3 regions of the Companilactobacillus sp. genome follow, and region 3 is predicted to be linked to each of the others. Evidence: predicted binding sites of a transcription regulator. Region 3 holds the regulator's gene; each other region holds the start of a gene.
The links. Region 3 encodes LexA, which represses DNA repair genes until DNA is damaged. Its sites were predicted from a motif close to CNAACANNTGTTNG; they were not measured.

Region 1 (5,972 bases), 130 kb from region 3:
AGTTAAATTCAGATAAAAATAATTACGTGGGGCTATTTTAAAATGGCAAAATTGAGAAATTTTTTGGATCCGAGAAATTTGATTTACAAAATGATCAAATTAGCTTAATAGTTGATAACTATAGGGGAATAGTATTTTTCACGATGTTCAAATATATATTAGTTAACAATTATGATATATATCATATAAAAAAATGAGCATTTTATGTGCCACTTTTTCATATTAGCCTTATAATGGGGTCGTAAATTCAAGGAGGTTATTTGACATGACAGAAATTTTAAATGACGCAGACATTGCAAAGGAACCTGAAATTTTGAATACACCAATGAAAGATGCATTTGACTGGAGCGACGACAAGACCGACGTTCGTGATGCAATTTGGGACAACTTTATGGAAAACAATAACCATAGCACAGACAAGACTGTTGAAGCTATGAAGCCATTTTTGGATATGAGCGAAGATGACGTAAGAGACTACGTTGAAAAGAATTTGAAAAAATAATAAAAACGCATAATAATTATAAAAAATCTCTGTGATCGAAAGATTCAGAGATTTTTTGTTTGTTCTAAAATTAAAGAAATAATGGTCAAATAGCCGTCATTTGACGAAAATAAAAATAAATTTGAGTAAAAACAGCAAATCAGTATCTATTTTTGTCAAAAACATGTATACTCACATTATTGTATTAAGAGTTGGTTAGAGATTTAATTTTTCGTACGAATGGTTAACTTCTGAACTTAGCTTAACAATGCAAAAATATTGCGCAAAAGCGCTGGAGGTTCTCATTCATGGAACAAGGAACAGTTAAATGGTTTAACCCTGATAAAGGTTTTGGTTTTATTACTCGCGAAGATGGTAGTGACGTATTTGCTCACTTCTCAGCTATCCAAGGTGAAGGATTCAAGACTTTAGACGAAGGTCAACACGTAACATTCGACGTAGAAGACGGCGAACGTGGACCACAAGCTGCTAACATCGTTAAAGACTAATTAGTAGTTTACTTAAGAAAGACACGATAATTCGTGTCTTTTTTTTCTACTTAGACTAAGCACCAAGGGTGCTTAGTCTAAGTATACGGCGATGTTCAAAGAACATCGGCGCTTCCTTTAAAAAAAATATAGAAATTCCAGATAGTTAGTACAACGCTAATTGTCTGGAATTTTTTTTGAGATCAATAATCGCTTGAAAATACGAACACATGTTCGTATAATGAATTTAAAAGGTTGGTGATTTCAATGGAACGAATTGTCCCGCGGGATAAATGGCTATATAACGATCGTGGCATGATGAAGTGGATGGGCTGGTTGTTGAGTGATCACAGTGCATTTATGGAAGGAGAAAAGAATAAGGAGAACTTACAGCCAATATTGCCACAAATGGGAGTTGTTGATATCAGCGACCGTTTGCAACAAGCATGGGAATCAGCTGATTATGTCTCAATTCAATTAAACGTTTTGAATCACGATAACTTTGTCCCTGAGTTAGTGGGGGTAGTAGTCGGATTTGATGCAGGTAGGATTTATTTGCAAATGGATAGCGGGGAAACCAAATTACTTAGAGTAGAAGAAATTCGTTCAGTTATTCCAGTCAGAGAAGATAAATGGTGGAATGATGATAAATAAAAAAAGCCGAACCAGTTTTATCTGGTCCGACTCGTGATAGGGAAATTAATCTGTAATTTCTTTGATTTGTTTTCTAAGTTTATTTTGATAAGTGATGATCCAGAGGTCATTAGGATATTGAGCCATGATATTATCACAAAATTTGACCGGATCAGATCCGATGATATTTTCAACTGGAACATTTTCAGCTGAACTCTCTTGGAACATATGCAAGACAGCTTCAAGGGCGTCCATGAATCCCTCGCCCTTAGCAAAATTCCACATATATTTTTCGATGGCCTTCATAGCCTCATCATATGGTTGTGGCAAAGCATCAGTATCTTTTTTAAAATTGCGATAACGTTGCTTGTCTCCTAAGATTTTTTTTAAAAAGTTTGGCATGTTTATTTATCCTCCAATTGCTGCATTTTTTCTGCCAAAAAAGTCCATTTGGTCCAGAATTCTTTTAAATATTTTTCACCATTTTCGTTTAGTCGATAAAATTTTCGTTGTGGACCGACATCTGACTTTCGACGTTCAACCGTCAATAAATTCTTTTTCTCAAGTCGTAGGAGAACTGTATAAACAGTTCCTTCCACAATATCTTCAAATCCAAAATCAATCAGATAATTGGTGATCTCATACCCGTAAGTTTCGCCTTTGCTGATATGCTGCAAGACGATTCCTTCCAGTGATCCTTTTAGTAGCTCAGTTAATCCTTTCATGACTTATCCCTTCATTTACCAGCAGCAAAGACACTACTGAGTATTGCTAAGTACAGGTACATAGTATTACACAGTAGTGTGACTGTCAACAATTATTTTTGGATGATCATATTGAAAATACGAACACATGTTCGTATAATTATTTTTAAAAGATGAGGTGAGTACTAATGGTAAACCCACTTGATGATCCTGAGCGCTTGCCAGTCAGAGATATTATGTGCATTGACTGTAAGTCATTCTATGCCAGTACGGAAGCCATTAGACGCGGAGAATTTCCCTTGGCGGCTAAAATAGCAGTCCTGTCTCGTGCTGAATCAAACGGTGGACTGATTTTAGCAGCTTCTCCAGATACTAAGAAAGATTATGGAGTTAAATTGGGAACGCGTAAATTTGAGATTACTCCTGATATGGATATCGAATTAGCAGCTCCGCACATGGCTGATTACATCAAATTGAATTATCGAATCAACAAAATTTTTCGACAATTTACAGATGATCAGCATTGGTATGTATATAGTGTCGACGAGTCATTTATTGACTGCACCCATAGTCATGATTTGTTTGGAAGCAATGAAGAGATCGCAGATAAAATCCAAAAGAAAGTTTTTAAGGAAACAGGGATCGTTACCACGATTGGCATTGGTCCTAATCCATTGATGGCCAAGTTAGCTTTAGACAATGCTGCTAAGGTTAAAGCTCCTTGGCGGGCTACATGGAGCTATGAGGACGTTCCTGAGACGATTTGGAAGATTGGTTCGTTAACTGACTTTTGGTCGATTGGAGCGAAGACAGCAGCCAAATTGGAACATATGGGGATACATTCTATTTATGACTTGGCACATTCTGATCGAAAAAAGCTTAATCAGAAGTTCGGAGTTTTAGGAGACGCTCTGTATTTTCACAGCTGGGGAATCGATTATTCAGATCTAGCTAGAAGATACGTACCACGTGAGGACAATAAAGGTTACGGAAACAGTCAGGTCTTGATGCGAGATTATTCTACTGTTGAAGATATTGAAACAGTCTTATTTGAAATTGCTGATCAAGTGGCGACGAGACTGCGTAAACATAAAGTTCAAGGAGAGGTCATTGGCATTTCGGTAGGATTTTCAGAGCCTAATGAACATAATCAACGCGGATGGAGTGCCCAAACTACTGTCGATCCAACTAATCAAACTAACGATTTGATCAGAGCAGTCAAATATTTATTTGAGAAGAAATGGCAGGGAGAATCGTTAAGAAATTTGGGGGTTCGTGTTAACCGAGTCAGCAAGCCCAGTTCAGTTCAACTGTCGCTATTTGAAAATGCCGAGAAACATGAAGCTAATTTGAAATTGGAGCATACGATTGATCAAATTAGAGATCGTTATGGATACAAATCAATTGTTCGTGGATACAGTAAAAAGGATGCTGGTACCGCAATTGAGAGATCTAAGTTGGTAGGAGGGCATCAAGCATAAAAAATAATTTTAAAATAAATACCGCAATTTTATGATAATTGAAAATTTTGAATAATCTTCATTTAAAAATCAATCTGTAAATAGATTGATTTTTATTTTTATTGATTTAAAAAGAATTATTTAACATTGACCTCCGGTCAAATTTAAATTAAAATACTTGTAAATTGACCAACGGTCATTTATAAAAAAGGGATTTCTTATGACAAACATTTATACATTAGACCAAAAAAACGCTAAACGACAAGCAATTATGAAGGCTGCTGTACGTCTATTTAAAACAAAAGGATATTCTGAAATAACGATGAAACGTATCGCTGAGACTATAGGCATATCAAAAGGAACAACTTTCAATTATTTTTCAACTAAAGAAGATCTTTTTATGAGTATCCTTTTAGAAAGTTATCAACAATTTTTTGCTGATTTGTTGATCAAAATGGATGGATATGAATCTATTGATCAAAAAACGTATATCAATTTTATGGTTGAACAAACCGAAAATCTAATTCAAAACTATGATGTTTTAGTTCGATTGAATTCAATTAGAGGTCCAATCTTAGAGGGAAATGCAAATATGGATGAGACGGTTGTAAAGCGTAATGATTTATATGAAATTAGCAAAAAATTAGGCCAGAAATTAGTTGAGAAGACTAATGGTTTGTTGAATCAAATGCAATTTAGTCACATGTTTGTTATTCAAAGTGGAATTATTAGTGGTTTGATGAATATGTCATCACTTGCAAAGTTTAATCACGAGGATTTAAAAGTTGATTATCCAGATTTTGAAATTAAATTGGTACCAGAGGCGCAACAACAAATGCGCTATTACTTAACAGAATATTTAAAGGAATTAAAGAAAAATGAATGAAGAACAAATAAGAAATTTTGCAATTATTGCTCATATCGATCATGGCAAATCGACATTAGCCGATAGGATCATGGAACTTACGCATACTGTCAGCAAAAGAGACAGTCAGGCACAATTGTTAGATGATATGGAAGTAGAAAAAGAGCATGGGGTTACCGTTAAAGCCCGAACAGTAAGAAATTATTATTCAGCAAATGATGGAAAGGAATATGAATTTAATTTGATCGATACTCCTGGTCATGTAGATTTTAATTATGAGGTATCAAAAAGTCTTGCCGCTACTGAAGGTGCAATTCTTTTAGTTGATGCTACTCAAGGAGTCCAAGCTCAAACAATTGCTAATTATCGGATTGCTAAACAAAATGATCTAGTTATTATTCCAGTTATTAATAAAGTAGATATAGATTCCGCAGATATCGAACAGACCCAAAAGCAATTAAATGACTTAGATCCGTCTTTTACTAAGGAAAATATATTATTGATCTCTGCCAAAACTGGAGATGGCGTTCCTTTGGTATTAGAGGAAATCAAAAATCGTATACCTGCTCCGCAAGGTGATGATACTAAAACTTTAAAGGCTTTAATTTTTGACTCCATATACGACTCTTATCAAGGAATAATAGTTTATGTTCGCCTGATTGACGGAAATATACACCAAAATGATGAATTATATTTAATGCAGGCACAAACGGCCTTTAAGTTAAAATCATTAGGAACCTTTTCTCCTGATTTACACGTAAAAAATGATTTAACTGCAGGTGAAGTTGGTTATGTTGTAACAGGATTAAAAGATCCTAAGGCAATTCGGGTTGGAGATACGCTTACTTTAAAAAACAATCCCACTTCTAAACCAGTAGTAGGATATCATCCAGCAAGTCAGATGGTATTTGCGGGGATTTATCCTAAAAATAATGATTACCCAGCTTTAAAAAACGCTATTTTGAAATTAAGTTTAAATGATACATCTTTTTTATTTGTCGAGGAACGTTCTGAAGCACTGGGAATGGGATTCCGATGTGGTTTTTTAGGTGCGTTTCACTTACAAATAATTCGAGAAAGGTTGTTTGATGAATTTCAATTAAATGTCTTAACAACAGCACCCAATGTAACGTATGAAGTTCTATTGAAAAATGGTCAAAGAATGAAAATAAACAATCCAGTTAATTTTCCTGTTTTTGGCTTAATTCAAGAGGTAAAGGAGCCTTTTGCCAAAGCTGAAATTACCACTCCAAATGAGACTTTAAATGCAGTTATGAAGTTGATCGACTCCCACAAGGGACAACTGCTTGATATGGGAAATGATGGTAATTTAATTGTTCT
Region 2 (5,972 bases), 1.4 Mb from region 3:
TGGATGCTGACCAAATCATTGTCCTAGATAATGGTGAAGTCGTTGGGCAAGGAACTCATCAAGAATTATTAAAAGATAATCATGTTTATCAAGAAATAGCTTACTCACAACTTTCTAAGGAGGAATTGGCTAATGGAAAATAAAAAGATTAGTTTAATGGCCGGTATTAAAAAATATGGTCAAACTTATATTAAATATTTGATCTTAGCAGCAATCTTCTCCTTGATCGGTAGTGTGGCAACGGTAATTGGACCTAGTCAATTGAGTAAGATCACCAATTTGATCTCGGCTGGACTGCATTCAGCTATTAATGTGCCAGAAGTGTTTAAGATCACTGTAATATTAGCGATTATCTACATTGTGGGAGCGATATTTAATTATTTTCAAGGTTTTATCATCGCGACCGTCACACAAAAATTTACACAAGGATTAAGGTCGAATATTAGTTCCAAAATTAATCGATTGCCATTAAAGTATTTTGATACCCATGACCAAGGGGATACTTTAAGTCGAGTTACCAATGATTTGGATACTTTAGGACAATCGCTGAATCAAAGCTTAGGAACGGTTATTTCGTCTACATTATTAATTGTCGGATCAATCGTTATGATGCTAATTACCAATTGGATACTGACATTAACAGCGGTAATTGCCGTATTGATTGGTTTTGTATTAACTATTTTGATCATGATGAGATCGCAGAAGTATTTCAATAATCAGCAAAATGGTCTGGCTAATGTTTCCGGATTTCTAGAAGAGACTTATAGTGGCCAAACTATCGTTAAAACTTATAATAATACTGATAATGCTTCGAAAAAATTCGATCAACTCAATAATAATTTGTACGACAATGTTTGGAAATCTCAATTCTTATCAGGAATCATGCAACCACTGATGAACTTTATCGGTAACTTTGGTTACGTTGCCGTAGTTATTGTAGGTTCAATTTTAGTTTTGAACCATGTGATCACAATTGGTGTTGTTGTTGCTTTTATCGTATTTGTAAGAATATTTACCCAACCGTTATCACAAATAACACAAGCTTTTTCAAGTTTACAATCCGCTCAGGCAGCTATGAAACGAGTCTTTGAATTCTTGGATGAAAAAGAAGTCGATGATGAGATGGATAAACCTGATCAAATAGTTAAGACTAAGGGTCAGGTCGATTTTGAACACGTAAAATTTGGATATGATAAAGATAATACAATCATCAAAGACTTTGACGTTCATGTAAAACCTGGTCAGAAGATTGCAATTGTGGGTCCGACAGGATCTGGGAAAACTACGATCGTCAGTTTGTTGATGAGATTTTATGACCCAGATAGTGGGAAAATCAAGATTGATGGGATCGATACTCAAAATTTACAGCGTAGCAATGTCAGAGAACAATTCGATATGGTATTACAGGACACATGGTTATTTGAAGATACCATCATGAATAATCTCAAATATAATCAATCTGACGTAACTGATGAACAAGTTAAAAGGGCCACTAAAGCGGTTGACATCGATCATTTCATTAATACTCTACCAAATGGCTATCAGACCGTTTTGGATGACTCAGTCAGCCTTTCTGCGGGTCAAAGGCAATTGCTTACTATTGCTAGAGCTTTGATCAGAAATAAGTCGATGCTAATTCTAGATGAGGCTACTAGTTCAGTCGATACTAGAACTGAGGAGCAAATTCAAAAAGCCATGGATCTGCTGACAGAAAACCGGACCTCATTCATTATTGCTCATCGCCTTTCAACAATTAAAAATGCTGATCTTATTTTAGTTTTAAAGGATGGCAAGATAATAGAACGAGGTACGCATGGACAATTAATGAAACAAGCAGGTTTTTATTCTAATTTATATAACAGTCAATTTGAGATGTAATTAAAAACATACCTATAAGAAGGTATGTTTTTTACTTTGACGTGATTAAATTTCAGTCATAATATTAAATTAGAATTGGATTGTTAATAAATTCGCTAATTAGATGTAAAAAGTGTAGTATTAGTTACCCAAACATATGTTTGGTACAAAGTCCAATGTGACGTCATATATAACTAACTATAAGGTTAATAACGTCACGTTTCACATGAAACATTGTTTCAAAACCCAACCACCTCATGAGGTTGGGCAATATTTTTTAAAAAGGAGGTTCTTTTTAATGAAACAAGGATCGATTTTTGATGATCAAGCTCAACAAAATTCACCCTTAGCTAATCGAGTTCGTCCAACTGATTTTGACGGATTTACCGGACAAAAGCATTTGATTGGCAAAGGAAAAATCTTGCGTGATCTGATTGACCAAGACAAGCTATCATCAATGATTTTTTGGGGACCTCCTGGTGTTGGCAAGACTACATTGGCACAGATTATTGCCCATAAGACCAAGTCACAATTCATTACTTTCAGTGCGGTAACTAGTGGTATTAAAGAGATTCGTGAGATCATGCAGGAAGCAGAAAATAATCGTGAGATGGGTGAAAGAACAGTCGTCTTCATTGATGAAATTCATCGTTTCAATAAAGCTCAACAAGATGCATTTTTACCATTCGTTGAACGTGGCAGCATCATTTTGATTGGCGCAACAACTGAGAATCCATCTTTTGAGATCAATTCCGCCTTGCTGTCCCGATGCAAAGTTTTTGTGCTTAAACAATTGACGGTTGATGATATCGTCGAACTTTTGCATAATGCTCTGAAAAATCCGGAGGCGTTTCCCGATTATAAAGTAGAAATCAGTGACAACGATATTAAAACGATTGCTGAATTTGCTAATGGGGATGCTAGAACGGCGCTAAATACGCTGGAAATGGCAGTTTTGAATGGTAATCGTAAGATCGACAAGGTCGAAGTTGAAGAGGGTACTTTAGGCCAACTGATCAATACCAAATCACTTCGCTACGATAAAAAAGGCGACGAGCACTACAACATTATTTCTGCGCTTCACAAGTCGATGCGAAACAGTGATGTCGACGCAGCTATTTATTGGTTAACGCGAATGCTTGAGGGTGGAGAAGATCCACTCTACATCGCAAGACGATTAGTCAGGTTTGCAAGTGAAGATATTGGATTGGCTGACACTAGGGCACTGTCGTTAGCAGTCGATGTTTTTCAAGCTTGTCAGTTCATTGGTATGCCTGAGTGCAATGTTCATTTGACAGAGTGCGTGATCTACTTGTCTTTAGCACCGAAATCAAACGCAGTTTATGCGGCCACTGGCAAAGCTAAGTCGGATGTTAAAAAAACTGGCAATGAACCGGTACCCTTACAGATCCGCAATGCTCCAACGAAGTTAATGGAAGAATTAGACTATGGAAAAAATTATCAATACGCGCATAATACAGAGGACAAGTTGACTTCAATGAAGACAATGCCACCTGATCTTGAGGGGCACGAATATTATTTTCCAACAACACAGGGGAATGAAGAACGCTTTAAGCAACGTCTAGAATACATTAAGCAATGGCATCAAAATCAGAACCAAAAATAGGGGAACGTCATGAGAGAAAAATACGTCAAAACTAGCAAGCTTCAAATGTCATACGAAATATCAGGTCCAGAAGACGGACAACCAGTTATTTTATTGCATGGTTGGCCTGACTGCGTGAGAACTTGGGATGAAGTGCTGCCACATTTGCATAATAGTGGCTACCAAACTTTTGTGCCATCACTTCGAGGCTTTGGTCACACTACTTTTTTGGATGACAATGCTCGTCGAACTGGAGGTCCATTGGCGTTTGCGACTGATATCAAGGAATTTATCGAAGCCTTAGACTTAACGTCAGTCCGGATCATTGGCCAAGATTGGGGAGCCTTTACCGCGATGACTTTAGCTAGTCTCTACGGTACCGACTTAGTAAAATCGGAAGTTGTCTTGTCCGAAGGGTGGCAAATGTTCAGCCGGATGTCGTTGAAACAAATTAAGGAATACTGGTATCAATGGTATATGACGACTGATCAAGGTGCAGAATACGTTCGCAAACGTCAAAGCGAATTCGCACTCTTCATGTGGAAGGAATGGAGCCCAAGATTTACTATGACTGCACAGAAAGCCCAAACGTTGACTAGTTTTTTCCAAAATGAGGACTGGGCGGAAGTAACTTTGGATACTTACCGTCAACGTTGGGGCGTTAATCCATTTGATGAGGAATATTCTGAGATGGACCGACAATTGAAAAAGTCGGCTCAGATCTTGGTTCCGACTTTGAACATTATTGGAAAAGAGGATAGCTGTACGGATTATAAATCAGCTACCCAGATCTCAGAGTACTTTGAAGGACCTTTCGACCAACAATTTTGGGACGAAGCAGGACACTTTATTCAACGAGAAAAACCACGCGACATTTCTTATGCCGCAGCAGACTGGTTTGATAAATATTAGAAAGGACGAGAATCTTTTGGATTCTCGTTTTTTTGTCGTTAAATGCTGGCATCCTTGGTTGTTCGTTGGCGTAGCCAACATTTTAAACGGTTGCGCACGCGCCAAAGGCGACGTACGTTCCTTTATTTATTTCCCTACTGAGCCGGGGCATCGATTTCCGTCCTCCGTCTAAATAGAGTTAGGTCAAGATCTCCTCGTAGGTTGAAATAGGGTATGCGACTTTTTCATGTAAAAATTATTTACTTGTCTAAATATTTTGGCTAGTGCCTCTTTTACTGAAACCCCGTTTAGATTACTCCTCTCCTTCTGCTCTGGTCGCTTTTATTTTTGATGGTGGAAACGCGTGAAAATGTCTTGAGGCAGGGCACATAAGACAATCCAACACTACGAGGGCGTTACGCGCCCCACTCCGTATTGGCTTATCTTATGCTTTGCCTCAATTCAGACATTTTCACGCTCTGATTCGAAACGCGCAAAAATACCTTGAGGCAGGGCATATACGCTTGCTCAATACTCTGGGGCCAAACGGGCCTCGCCAAATTGATCAATCTTATATTTGTGCCTCAAACCAGGTATTTTTGCGCTCTTTTTTCAAATTAGGGTTTTACCTTGTTGACAAATGTAAACGATGAAGATATTATTTAGTTATTGATTACAGATGTAAACGATATGTGGAGGGATGATTTTGACAAAAATATTAGTACTGATTGTTGGATTGGCAGTTATTGGGTTTATCGTTTGGTGGTTCTTCGGCAAACATGAATCTGCTGAGGTGGCTGCTGACGTTAAAGATAATACGCAAAGTATCGACGTACTCGTCAATGGTGGTTATTCACCAGAAACGGTCGTTTTGAAAAAGGGTGTTCCGGCTGTTCTTAACTTCACTCGAAAAGATCAATCTAGTTGTTTGGATCGAGTGGTTTTTTCAGACTTCGGCGTAAACCAAGCTTTACCGATCAATCAAAAAGAAGAGATTAAGATCGATACTAGCAAGGCTGGAGAATTCCAGTGGGCTTGTGGCATGGATATGTTCCACGGAAAATTAATCATTAAATAAATCGGGGTAAAAATTATGAACGAAAACGTACAAGAAGTAAAAGTTGAAGTTGCTGGTGGCTACAAACCAGACGTAGTTAATTTGAAAAAAGGCGTTCCTGCAAAAATTTCATTTACGAGAACTAATGACCAAGGCTGTTTGGATGTGGTTCATTCTAAAGAACTTGGATTTGAAGAGGACTTACCGATCGATGTGACTAAAACAGTAGATGTCCCAACTGATAAAGCTGGTGAATTTAGCTTTAGTTGCGGGATGGACATGTTCTTTGGGAAAGTGGTGATCTCATAATGTCGATAACAAAACGTTTCTGGATCTCATTACTTTTTTCATTACCAATGTTGGCTAACATGATCCTGATGCCATTTGGTTGGATGATGCCAGGTGGAAACTGGACGCAACTAGCTTTAACAACCGTTATTATGTGGATCTCAGCACGTCCATTTTGGCAGAGTGCTTGGGCTTCATTTACTAAGCACCATTCAAATATGGATACATTAGTCGCAATTGGTACGGTAACTGCTTATCTGTACAGTATCTACG
Region 3 (5,972 bases):
CTCAAAACAACTTCCACTGGAATCAATTCAGTCTTCAAAACTAATTGTTCGTGGTCAGAAACATTTTTGACTAAATGTGTCGTGATACCATTTTTGATCAAATAATCAAAAATATAGGAAGAAATTTGGCAGTTCAATTTTCCTTTTCCAGGAATTTGTTCTTTTCGTTCGCCATTAAATGCTGTGGCTTGGTCCTTGTAAACCATTAATAGTTCTGATTCATTATCAGTTGCAAAAACATCCTTTGCTTTTCCTGAATAAATTAATTGATCAGACATAGTTCCCCCTATTTGTCCCAAATGGGATCATTTTGTATTTGTAGTTTAGAAAGTTCAATATTGTCAGTCAAAATCGTGATGTGACCCATTTTACGATTATGCTTGGCCTCCGCCTTGCCATAATCGTGAAAATACCAATCAACATGTTTAGTGATTGCATCTTTTGCAGGTTGCAAGTGTTGTCCCAATAAATTGACCATGATAGCTGATTCAAACAACTTCACCTTTGGCATTTCCCAGCCGCAGACACCTAAGATATGAGTATCAAATTGCGACACGTTACAAGCTTCAATAGTTAAATGTCCAGAGTTATGTGGACGTGGAGCAATTTCATTAACATAAACCTGGTGTTTAGTATCAATGAAAAATTCAACGCACATTGTACCAACAAGATTTAAACCTGAAGCAATTTTGGCAGCGATTTGATAACATTCTTGTTCTGTTTCTGCTTTGATAAAAGCTGGACAATTACTGATGTGAAGAATGTTGTTTCGATGTTCATTTTCGATCACTGGAAAAACCGATTGTTCGCCATTTGAATTTCCTGATATTACAACGGAGACTTCTTTTAGAAGATCAATTTGAGCTTCTAAGATACAAGTTCCGCTAGTCAATAATTCTTGAACGTCATTTTCAGAAAACGAATTGTCTTCAATTCTTAATTGACCTTTACCGTCGTATCCACCTTCAACTGTTTTGAGGATTGCAGGGATTCCTACTGACTCGATTGCACTTGTAAATTCAGAATACGAGTTGACAATTGCGTGTTTGACAACAGGAAATCCATTATCTTCCAAAAAGCTTTTTTCACGGATGCGATTCTGCGTCACGATCAACGCCTTAGTACCTTGTGGCACATCGGTATATTTCTTGACTTCGCTGATGGTTTCTGCATCAACATTTTCAAATTCGTATGTCAACACATCGCACTTTTTGGCTAATTTGATCAATCCTGATAAATCATCATAACTGCTGACAATTTGTCCGTCTGATACTTGAGCTGCTGGACAATTCGGTGTTGGATCTAGTATCAATACCTTAAATCCTTTTTCTTTGGCAGAAGCGGCCATCATTTGTCCTAATTGACCCCCACCGATGATTCCAATGGTCTCACCTGGTAAATGAATTTTATTCAAACTGTTGCCCACTTTCGATTGATTTTTGATGCATATCTTCGCGATATTTTGTTAGTGCTTGTGCATAATCATCATTAGTTAGTGCACAAATTTTTGTAGCCATTAAGGCAGCGTTAGTTGCACCGGCTTTCCCGATTGCCATTGTTGCGACTGGAACTCCACCAGGCATTTGCACAATAGATAAAAGAGAATCCATTCCGCTAAGTGCCTTGGACTGAACGGGTACGCCAATTACTGGCAAATTAGTTGTTGCTGCTACCATTCCTGGTAAATGAGCTGCACCTCCAGCACCAGCAATGATCACATTAAAGCCTTCATCGCAAGCATTTGTACCAAAGTCGATCATTTCTTGAGGCATACGATGAGCCGAGATAACCTTGACCGAATAAGAAACCCCTAATTCCTTCAAAGTATCGATCGTAAATTGCATAGTTGATAGGTCAGAAATTGAACCCATAATAATCGCTACATCTTTCATAAGTCATCTTCTTCCTTTAAGCATATTTAAAGTCTACCAAGTTTAATTTGGATTTTCAACAAATTAACGTATGATATTCGTTATTTTATGAATATAGTTCGTTAATTACTGCTTATAATTTAATATGAAATATATTATATATATATAGTTCGTATTTTAATGGTATATTTCAAAGGGTACAAAAAAATCCCGATACGAAATTTTCGTATCGGGATATAAAATGATTAATTATTTTTCTTTTGTTGTGCTTTCATAGAAGCCATAACTTGATTAAGTTTCTTTTGTGATGGCTTTTGTCCCATTTGAGACATCATTTGTTTGATCATATCAGCACTGATAGGTGGATTGTCTTGGAAATATTTCTTCATATACCATCTTGCAACGAAGAATCCAATAACTACACCAACCAAAATACCAATAACGGCAGCGATTATTATAGGCCACATATGCTATTCACCCTTTCCATACCAGTTAATATTACATTAATTTATATATAAATAAAAGTCTAATCGTCTCTGAGACCCTTTTCTCTTTGAATACGGCGAACCTTTTCAGGAGTCACTTCTTCACCCTTTTTATCGAAGACTCTCATATTCTCAATTTGAGTCTTAAATTCAGCCCTGAAATTCTCCAGGTATTCTTTACGAAGAGCACGTTGCTCCTCTTCTTCTTCTTTTGTGATTGTTCCAGCTTTAGCCTTGTGGGCCAAGTCATTTAGTTTCGCAATCAGTGTTTCTTGTTTTGTCATATTATTCACTCCAATAACCGAACACTTGTTTGAATTATATCATGCGGTTTGATACAATCTAAATAAGATATTAACAATGAGGTGTTCTAATGTCAAAAAACGAAGGATCAAAACAAACTCAGATTCTAGAGTGCATTCATGACTATTTGGATGAACATGGATATCCACCAACAGTTCGAGAAATCTGTGAAGCAGTTGATCTTTCATCAACTTCTACTGTTCATGGCCACTTATCTCGTTTAGAGAAAAAAGGATACATCCAACGTGACCCTACTAAGCCACGTGCACTCGAATTAACCATTGCTGGTTTGAATTTGATTGGAATTAAATCAAAGGAGATACCTATTATTGGTACTGTTGCTGCTGGTCAACCAATCTCAGCTGAACATGACTTTGAAGGTACTTTCCCACTACCACCTGATTTAACAAGAGATTCTGGTGAATTATTCATGTTGAAGATCCATGGTGATAGTATGATAAATGTCGGTATTTTGGATGGAGATCAAGTAATTGTCCACGAACAAAATACTGCAAATAATGGTGAGATCGTCATTGCAATGACGGAAGATATTGAGGCAACGTGCAAGCGTTTCTTCGCCGAAAGCGGACATTTCCGTCTTCAACCAGAAAACGATACTATGGATCCAATTATCTTGGAAAACGTTGAAGTCGTTGGTAAAGTCGTTGGTCTCTATCGTCCACAAATTTTTTAACATTTGAACAAAAAAAGAAGACTTGCAAATGCAAGTCTTCTTTTTATTATGTCCTGATTAGATATCACGACGACGTTCTTTAATACGAGCTGCTTTACCAGTACGATCACGTAGATAGTAAAGTTTAGCACGACGTACACTACCATATCTAACAACGTCGATCTTTTCAACACGAGGTGTGTTAAGTGGGAATGTTCTTTCAACACCAACACCACTTGACATCTTACGTACAGTATATGTAGCTTGGATACCTGTACCATGTTTCTTGATTACAACGCCTTCAAACAACTGAATACGTTCACGAGAACCTTCAACAACCTTAGCATGAACACGTACTGTGTCACCAGGGCGGAAGTCTGGAATATCTGAACGAAGTTGTTCCTTAGTAATTTCTTGAATTAATGGTTTCATTAATCTGTCTCCCTATCCGACACTCATGCATATCTTGATAATACACAGCGGAACATCGTTGATTGTGTTTAAACACTTATAATATATTACATTATTTACATTGTAATGTAAACTACATTTCTGAACGAATTTCACGAAGAAGCTTTTTCTCTTCGTCATTTAATTCAATTGTTTTTAGTAAGTCTGGTCGACGTTCAAGCGTCTTTTTCAGAGCTTGTTTTAAACGCCAAACTCGAATTTTTTCGTGATTGCCACTAGTTAATACTTCAGGTACCTTTTTACCGCGGAAATCAGCTGGACGCGTGTATTGCGGATATTCTAACAATCCATGTGAAAACGAATCCTCATCTGCTGACACATTATTTCCTAAAACTCCGGGAACAAATCGCATCGTTGCATCGATCATACTCATTGTTGGGAGTTCTCCACCTGTCAGAACGTAGTCTCCAATTGAAACTTCATCAGTTACTAAATCTTTGATTCGTTCATCAAAACCTTCATAGTGCCCACAGATGAACACTAAGTGGTCTTCTTTTGCAAAGGACTGAGCCATTTTGGCGTCAAATGTTTTCCCTGCTGGATCTAATAAAATGACTCTTTTCTTGCCGGGGTTCTCATTGTCTAGATAGCTCATTGCATCATAGATTGGTTGAGCTTGAAGCAGCATCCCTGCTCCACCGCCATAAGGAGCATCATCAACGTGATTTTGTTTATCAGTGGTAAAGTCGCGAAAATCGACCACCTGTAAATTGAGTAGCCCCTTTTCTTGAGCTTTGCCAATTACAGATTCGTTAAGGGCATCAAACATTTTTGGAAAAATACTTAAGACTGATATATCCATTAGTCGATCAACCCATCCGGAATATCGACAGTAACCTGTTTATTTTCCAAATCTATTTTTTTAACGACGTCCTCAATGTAAGGTACTAAAACTTCATCATACTTGGGGCCCTTTACTACCCAAACATCATTTGGTCCTAATTCCATTATCTCGGTGATCTTGCCAATCTCGCCCAAGTTAGGGTCAATAACTGTTAAACCAACGATTTGGCTGTAAAGAAATTCACCCTCGGCTAATTTGGGTGTGATTTCGTCTGTTGTAAACAATTGATCATTCTTGAATTGTTCAACATCATTGATATTGTCGTATCCCTTGAATTTCAACAAAATGAAATTCTTGTGAGCACGAGAAGATTCAACTGTAAATTCTTGTTGTCCAGATTGTGTCTTGATGATCAACTTTGAACCTGGTTTGAATCTCTCTTTAGGAAAGTCCGTAATCGAAACTACGCGAACCTCACCTTTAATACCATGTGTGTTAACTATCTTACCAACTCGGTAAAGTTTGTCTGACATTTAATTCTCCATTTAAAAAGAAAAGGGATCGTGATAAAAGCAAGTTTTATCTGATCCCAATATCTTAATTATTTTGAAAATTTGCTTTCATGATATTTTTGCATTAAACCATGTTTTTTAAGCAAGTTACGAACTGTATCTGAAGGTTGTGCACCTTTTTGTAACCAGTCCATGATCTTGTCATCTTCTAGTTTAAGTTCTTCAGGTTGTGAAATTGGGTTGTAGTAACCAACTTGTTCGATGAAGCGGCCATCACGTGGTGAACGTGAATCTGCAACAACGATTCTGTAGAAAGGTCTTAATTTACTACCCATGCGTTTCATTCTGATTTTAACTGACATTGTGTTTCCTCCTAAAAATTCTTAACTTTGTTAGTATACACAAAAAAAGGTAACGTGTAAAGAAAAAAACTTTACACATTACCTTTTTATTTACTCTTGAATCGTTTAACTTTCTTGAGACGCTTTTTCTTGTTCTTCTTTTGTTTACGGACCATGGAATGCATCGCCATTTTTCCAAGACGACCTTGAACGCCATTACCCATTAACTGGTCCATGCCGTTCATGTTTCCTTTACTCATTTGCTTCATCATATCTTGTGATTGCTTGAATTGCTTGATCATTCGATTGACTTCTTGGACCGAACGACCGGAACCTGCAGCAATTCTTCGTCTTCTTGAAGGATTGAGCAATTTAGGGTCTTCGCGTTCTTGTGGAGTCATCGAATAAACAATTGCCTTAAGATGGGCAATATCTTTTTCATCAACATTGATGTTTGCTAAGGCAGGATTATTGGCCATACCAGGGATCATCTTCATGATCTCATCAAGTGGACCCATCTTTTGGATCTGAT

Region 1: a site for LexA is predicted at 2,448-2,461, ahead of LKF16_RS00220 (Y-family DNA polymerase). Genes of this name have one in related genera too.
Region 2: a site for LexA is predicted at 2,008-2,021, ahead of LKF16_RS07755 (replication-associated recombination protein A). Genes of this name have one in related genera too.

Annotation. Positions count from the first base shown of each region.
Region 1 covers NZ_JAKVLR010000001.1:40,137-46,108, forward strand. The annotation lists gene LKF16_RS00195 (P8 family protein) at 266-502, shown strand; gene LKF16_RS00200 (cold-shock protein) at 790-990, shown strand; gene LKF16_RS00205 (DNA-directed RNA polymerase subunit beta) at 1,237-1,623, shown strand; gene LKF16_RS00210 (DUF1048 domain-containing protein) at 1,669-2,004, opposite strand; gene LKF16_RS00215 (PadR family transcriptional regulator) at 2,007-2,327, opposite strand; gene LKF16_RS00220 (Y-family DNA polymerase) at 2,495-3,787, shown strand; gene LKF16_RS00225 (TetR/AcrR family transcriptional regulator) at 3,987-4,652, shown strand; gene lepA (translation elongation factor 4) at 4,645-5,972, shown strand, end outside.
Region 2 covers NZ_JAKVLR010000001.1:1,594,615-1,600,586, reverse strand. The annotation lists gene LKF16_RS07765 (ABC transporter ATP-binding protein) at 1-143, shown strand, start outside; gene LKF16_RS07760 (ABC transporter ATP-binding protein) at 133-1,878, shown strand; gene LKF16_RS07755 (replication-associated recombination protein A) at 2,156-3,484, shown strand; gene LKF16_RS07750 (alpha/beta fold hydrolase) at 3,494-4,375, shown strand; gene LKF16_RS07745 (cupredoxin domain-containing protein) at 5,055-5,432, shown strand; gene LKF16_RS07740 (cupredoxin domain-containing protein) at 5,448-5,720, shown strand; gene LKF16_RS07735 (copper-translocating P-type ATPase) at 5,720-5,972, shown strand, end outside.
Region 3 covers NZ_JAKVLR010000001.1:170,622-176,593, reverse strand. The annotation lists gene purC (phosphoribosylaminoimidazolesuccinocarboxamide synthase) at 1-278, opposite strand, end outside; gene purK (5-(carboxyamino)imidazole ribonucleotide synthase) at 287-1,414, opposite strand; gene purE (5-(carboxyamino)imidazole ribonucleotide mutase) at 1,407-1,892, opposite strand; gene LKF16_RS00885 (YneF family protein) at 2,117-2,338, opposite strand; gene LKF16_RS00880 (DUF896 domain-containing protein) at 2,398-2,640, opposite strand; gene lexA (transcriptional repressor LexA) at 2,730-3,353, shown strand; gene rplS (50S ribosomal protein L19) at 3,411-3,764, opposite strand; gene trmD (tRNA (guanosine(37)-N1)-methyltransferase TrmD) at 3,877-4,605, opposite strand; gene rimM (ribosome maturation factor RimM) at 4,605-5,120, opposite strand; gene rpsP (30S ribosomal protein S16) at 5,189-5,461, opposite strand; gene ffh (signal recognition particle protein) at 5,548-5,972, opposite strand, start outside.